2 linked regions of the Candidatus Kuenenia stuttgartiensis genome follow. Each later gene encodes a partner of the first gene's protein in a complex. Links are inferred from orthologs where the notes say so. Each region holds a gene or a part of one and is shown on either strand. Other genes may lie near its edges.

Region 1 (3,220 bases):
AAGAGTATGCGTGCGAAGGAATATACAGGGATTGCTACGATTTCAAGGATACTCTCAATATAAAGGTCGGGAATTGTCTTTCCTATGCAATACGATTTACCATTCTATGCCGGCATTTTGACATTGACGTAAAAAATATTTTTGTTCCCGGCCATATTTATAATATGGTTTCTGATAATACTCATGAATATTTATTTGAACACACGCACAGCGATGGGATTGTTAAAAAGAAGGACAGGTATCATCCCAAAAAGAAGATCATGAAGGATATCGGACTTGTGGGAGAGATTTTCTTGTACAATGCCCGGAATCACAATATTAACGGGGATTTTGACGCATCAATCAGATTTTGCGAACAGGCAATGATGTGTATTCCAGATGATAATCGTCCGATGATCCTGCTTATCGATAACTACGTTGCAAAAAAGGAGTATGAACTTGCCTTTCTCCATCTGGACAAATATCTTGAGCAATATCCTGCCGAAAGAAAATTTTTCAATAAAACACACCTCCTTTTAAAAAGTTTATGCGATAAAAAAAACACTCAGCAAATAGTCTATTAACCCGGATTCGCCTAATGTTTGATCTTGCTGAGGTTTTTAAAAAAACCAAAGTGTTGCTCTGTGTCAAGTTTGTTTTTTGTTCTTGCAATACGTTTATTTCATAAAATATAATGAACTATTATAAAATAAAAGAGGCACATTAACATTTATTGGAGTCCCTATTGTGAAGTGTAAAAGTTCCAGTTTCAAAGTGGTAGCAACGGTAGCAGAAAAAGGAAGTTGTAATTATTATAAGAAAGGTGATTCATTTCCCTTAACGGGATTTACCCCAAAAGGGCTTTGTGATTGCGCATATGCTGTTCTTTCAAGGGATGCCCAATCACTGCGATATGGAGCAAGGTTGCCATGGCAGACAAGCGAAGATACATTATTGGCCCACTGCCCTGACCCAACGGGAGCCGTATGGGAACTGAAACGAACCCCGCGTGAAAAAAATGATACAGAACCTGCTCACTAAAACATATATTTTTCTTTCGCGTGAGGATTCACAGTGTTTTTGAAAGCGGTATATTCAGTTTTTTCTTTTTTTAAACGGTTAAACTATGGATAACAAAGATTCAATGGTAGACGAAGAAGCGGACATTCGCAAAATGCTCAATACCTATGTCACCAATAGCCCTTACAAGTTAAATCCGGATAAAAAAATTGTCGATAGAGTCGTCAAAGGGCTCGTTATGCGTAAATCAAAATACGGGCATGCCTATTGTCCTTGCCGCATCGTTAGCGGTGATATTGAAAAAGACAAAAAGGCCATATGCCCTTGCGTTTACCACAAAGAAGAAATTGAACGTGACGGTGAATGCCACTGTAATCTTTTTGTGCGTGGTAATTAAAATAACTTAATATATATCAATTGAAAGGAAAATGGATTATGGCAGAAGGTTTGGTTGAAATAACAGACGCAAATTTTGATGCGGAAGTAACAAATGCAAAGATTCCGGTGCTGGTTGATTTTTGGGCATCCTGGTGCGGCCCTTGCAGACAACTCGCTCCAGTTATTGAGGAACTGGCAAAAGAATATAGCGGAAAGGCGAAGATTGGAAAACTTAATACAGAGGAAAACAACAGTACCCCTGCAAAATTTGGCATTACGTCAATCCCCACAATTATACTCTTCAAGAATGGAAAGGCGGTAAATAGAATAGTGGGTGTAAAGTCTAAAAATGATTTAAAAACAGCGCTGGACGCTCAGTTATAATCTTGCTACGTACCTGATAATTCGCATAATTTTGACTGGATATTGTCGCTTTTCATCAGCGTTTCTCCGATAAGAACTGCATGGATGCCGTGTTCCTGCAATTTTAGTATGTCTGGCCGTGATTTAATACCACTCTCACTCACGACAATTTTGTCTTCGGGAATCATGGCTTTTAGTTGAAAGGTAATTTCCAGGTCGGTGCGAAAGGTTTTAAGGTCGCGATTATTAATGCCTATAATAGTTGCTTTTGTCCGTAAAACCTTCTCTAATTCATCCGCAGAATGGACTTCAACAAGACAATCCATTCCCAGTTTTTCCGCCGTATTTAAAAAGGATTGTATTTCATCTTCCGAAAGGAGCGCCGCAATCAGAAGTATTGCGTCAGCTCCTGCGGAACGTGCTTCATATATTTGATACGAATCAATAATAAAATCCTTTCTCAGAATGGGCAAACGCACGGTATTTTTAATGTCCGTTAAATATTTCAGAGACCCCTGGAAATATTTAACGTCAGTCAATACCGATATCGCGGCCGCTCCGTTTGATTCATAGATTTTGGCAATTGCTACCGGCTGAAAATCTTCCCTGATGATCCCCAGGGAGGGCGAGGCCTTTTTCACCTCAGCAATAATGTTTATTTTTCCGCTTGTTTTTAATGCACGACCAAAAGATTGGGCAGGGGCTCTTTGCAGAATGTTTTTTTTTAATTGTTCCACAGAAACAAGCTTCTTGTTCTCCGCTACTTCCGATAATTTATATTGATAAATCTCATCCAGAATGGTCATGCTTTTTTTGTCTCGATAAAAATCCAATAAATCGATTGGTTTTGTCAGGAAATGTATTCGTTTCAATAAGTATTTTCATTGGCGAAAGTGCCTGAAAAAGGCGGTAAGAAACCCACATACTTAACAATAATCGTAATAAAATATATGCAGTGTGATAAACAACAAACCTGTAAAGAAAGTGACAGGAAAGTGCTACAAATAATATCAGCGCCGCATTTAAGCAATATTTATAACGGTATCGGACCCCATAACCAAGCCCGACCATAAGCAGTCCGGTGAAAGCATAGAAAGTTCCGTACCCTCTCCTGGCAAGGCTATCACTCATGGTTAAGGCCGCAACACTCAAAACTACGCCTAAGATTCCAAGGAAAATAACAAGATTCGCCGTCTTACCTACTTGCTGCGCCTGAGAAAAGCCGTATTTTTCTCCCATTCATATTTTCCCAAATAAAATAAGAATCCCTACCATAATAAAGGTAATGGCCGCCCCCGTTTTGATGTAATTCAGAGGCAACATCCTGGCCATTACCGTTCCTACGGTAACACCAAGTATTGTCACTAATGCAAATGCAAGCATTGTACCGATAAATACCAGCAACGGCTTGTCCGTTTTGCTTGACATAAGTATAGAAGCAATTTGTGTTTTATCTCCAAGCTCCGCCAAAAAAATAGTA
Region 2 (3,330 bases), 1.0 Mb from region 1 along the record:
TTGGTTGATAACTATCATTGTGGTAGTGTAAAATATATATGCTTGCATACGAATTAAAAATTTGTCTTCCTGTTTCAGCGGAAAGAAATAGGGCTTGATTGCCACCTAATTTATTGCTTGGCCTTTAAAATAATTGTAAGATTATATGTTTTTTGTCGTGATAAAGATTTAAATTCGGTATATAAAAAAAGGGTAACTATTCAGCGTAAACGATACACGGCTCGTTCCCAAACTCCAGTTTGGGAATGCATTTGTTCGAGAAACTCCGGTTTCTCGCCTGTTTGCTGATAGATAGGGAATAAAATCACAGGGTTAAGACAGTTTGTAATTCGTCAAGTCTGACACGCACTGGAAACAAAGTTTCCAGTGCAATTGTGTTCCCAAACTGTGGTTTGGTAACGAGTTGCGCTCTGATCTCCGGTAGTTTAATAAATTACGCTGAATAGTTACAAAAAAGGAGGATTTATAATGGAAAAATGGGAATGTAGTGTTTGCGGCTACGTATATGATCCGGAAAAAGGTGACCCGGATAACGGGGTTGCACCTGGGACTTCTTTTGAATCGATACAAGATGATTGGGTCTGCCCTTCATGTGGTGCGAACAAGGATTTATTTGACAAACTCGACTAATGGTAATTTTTTTCATCTTATTCTTATGCTAAAATTTCTTCTCAAAAAAAACATTCGGGTTTACGCTGCTGTTATTAGTATGCTGATGACACTTTCGTTCTGTAAATACGCTGCAACTGGTACAGAAAAGAGAGATGAAACAAGCCGACCCTCTGTAACATATTCAAACCCCTATTTTAAAGGAACCATGGAAGAGAGGTTTTCTCAAGTGGAAAAGATATCCAAACTTTTTGGAGTAGAATGCGATCATTGTCATAATGAAGAGTTAACTGTTTTTACGGAAAATGGTGAAATTTCAAAAAAAATGATGGCTGCCTCTGTTGCCCTTGGAGTAGATTGCGATTATTGTCATATAGACGGTAAGCGCTATACCGAAAAAGAAAACCAGGCAAGGAATATGTTTGAGCTTTCCGAAACGATGGCGGTTGAATGCAATTTTTGTCATATGGGGAAAGAGAAACTGACGTCACGAGGGTTGCAGGCAAAAACTGCTTTTCTAACACGTGATTGGGCGACAAAAGGTTCAAAGCAATGCCTGGAATGTCATATTGAGAAAAAACAATTTGCGCTGAATTTTTATGGCTGGCAGGTTTTAAATGCCATGAAAGGATTAAAGGGGATGTGAACAGGGATTACGATGTAATAATAGTGGGTGGCGGGCCTGCAGCACTTGCAGCGGCGGTTTACACTTGCCGGGCATTATTAAAGACGGTGGTTTTTGAAAGAAAAATTACCGGCGGTCAGTTAGCCGGCACAGATATGATAGAGAATTATCCTGGGTTCCCAGACGTAATCAGCGGCGTAGACTTAACACAGCGGATGGAAGAACAGGCGAAGCGCTTTGGATTGATTGTCCGCTATGAAGAGGTTCTGAAACTAACAGTAGAAGATGGACTGAAGGTAGTAACCACAGATACTGGTGTGTATGCAAGTTATGCGGTTATTCTTGCCTGCGGAGCCGATCCAAGAAAATTAGATATACCGGGTGAAAATGAGTTTTACGGAAGAGGTGTCAGTTATTGCGCTACTTGTGACGGGGCATTTTTCCGAGACAAAGATGTAGTTGTCGTTGGTGGCGGTGATTCCGCTTTGACGGAAGGTATTTTCCTGACAAAATATGTTAAAACAGTTCAAATAATTCACCGGGGGGAAGCATTCAAAGCCGCAAAGATTTATCAGGAAGATGCTTTCGCCAATCCGAAGATACACGTCAGTTTTAATACCACCGTAGAAGAAATTCATGGCAAAGAAAGTGTAGAAGGCATTATTACAAGAAATGTGGTTACAGGGGAGAAAAATAGTTTGCCCTGTCAGGGTATTTTCATTTTTATTGGAAGTGTGCCGAATACCTCATTTTTGGGAAATTTGTTGTGCGTTGATACGGGTTGCCACATTGAAACAAACATGCACATGGAAACGGAAATAGAGGGTGTCTATGCTGTCGGCGATGTGAGAAAATGGTCATACCGGCAAATTGCAACTTCGGTGGGTGACGGCGTTACAGCGGCTATTGCTGCCGAACATAAACTTGCCGAATTGAAGGCGTTAGGCAAAATAAAAAACTAACTTGATACGTTTAAATAAAAAATCCATGTTATAACTTTTAACGGTAGGGAGGGATTGCAATAATGAATGTAAAAGAACTCATTGAAAAAGCTGTAATGCATGAAGACAAATCGCAGAAGTTTTATTTGGATGCCTTAAAGCATGTTACAGACCCAGCAGCGAAGGTCTGGTTAAAAGAACTTGCGGCAGAAGAGGTAAAGCACAAGGAGATGTTGCTAAATTTTGATACGTCCAAAGTGATGAGTTTCAAACCTGGCGAAACACAGGATTTGCATATCTCAGAATTCCTGGTAGACAAGGACGTCTCTGAAATCAAAGATTTTCAGGATGTATTGATTATTGCCATGAAGAAGGAACAAAAGTCATATAATTTTTATGTTAGTATGTCTCAATCAACCGATAGCATGGAGATGAAAAAAATGTGCAGAATTCTGGCACAGGAAGAACTAAAGCATAAACATAAATTAGAAGTAGCCTATGATGATATGGTGTTTTCAGAAAATTAAATGTAGCCTGCTAAGTTCCATGCGACACCTAAAGTAGATGGATTTATCGAGGCCATTTATTCTTAATATTTAGATGCATTAATCCATCGATAACAGTATGCAGAAGGGTAACTAAGGGATGCCGTAGGGCGAAGACTGGTGTTACCCTTCTGCGCTCTCCGCAATTTTTCTTCTCACGTAGCCCCCTAGTTTATTCTTTCTCATAATAAACTACAAAATGAACTTCATAGGGTGTTTTATAGCCAAACAAATATGATTTTAGAAAGTTTGGCAACAAAATGGCTTTCTGAAAAATAGATTTATTGTATTAGTTTAGTTTTTTGAAAAAGATATTCACGTGTGCCTTTTATGTGATTGGGACTTCCGCCATGTTTTAAGGAAACGTTACAGTAGTGTTAACCCTGTCAGGGTTGTTTCGTCCTGACCCCTTGAACGATTACAAAAAATTGGGAATAATCCCTGGCGCTTTTCTTCAGTAACTACAAACTCAACATCGGTTTCGAAACCGATGTTGAGTTCCTCGAAATGGGTTCATGATTCGTTTCCAGTCACCGCAATCTTCTCCTTGACTTGGCTCAAAATTGCCGTTTTGCATATGTTCCACGCCTTGTTGTGCAAACAGGTGGCT

The links.
Region 2: the proteins of trxA (region 1) and trxB are in contact, whole or in part, in a crystal structure (PDB 1F6M), measured with the Escherichia coli proteins. The link is inferred for Candidatus Kuenenia stuttgartiensis from one-to-one orthologs.

What each region holds. Positions count from the first base shown.
Region 1 is NZ_LT934425.1:2,097,714-2,100,933, reverse strand. Bases 210-3,097 are described here. They hold trxA (thioredoxin), read left to right. Parts: upstream 210-1,434; coding sequence 1,435-1,761; downstream 1,762-3,097. Other genes in these bases: KSMBR1_RS09600 (TMEM165/GDT1 family protein), read right to left, coding at 2,980-3,097; KSMBR1_RS09605 (hypothetical protein), read right to left, coding at 2,530-2,979; trpC (indole-3-glycerol phosphate synthase TrpC), read right to left, coding at 1,767-2,546; KSMBR1_RS09620 (ferredoxin-thioredoxin reductase catalytic domain-containing protein), read left to right, coding at 1,106-1,396; KSMBR1_RS09625 (TIGR04076 family protein), read left to right, coding at 727-1,020. In the rest of the region: more of KSMBR1_RS09630, read left to right, coding at 1-209; more of KSMBR1_RS09600, read right to left, coding at 3,098-3,220. UniProt on the Escherichia coli protein: Participates in various redox reactions through the reversible oxidation of its active center dithiol to a disulfide and catalyzes dithiol-disulfide exchange reactions.
Region 2 is NZ_LT934425.1:3,136,523-3,139,852, forward strand. The notes cover bases 226-3,223. They hold trxB (thioredoxin-disulfide reductase), read left to right. Parts: upstream 226-1,251; coding sequence 1,252-2,196; downstream 2,197-3,223. Other genes in these bases: rd (rubredoxin), read left to right, coding at 469-630; KSMBR1_RS14640 (hypothetical protein), read left to right, coding at 839-1,255; KSMBR1_RS14650 (ferritin-like domain-containing protein), read left to right, coding at 2,259-2,702.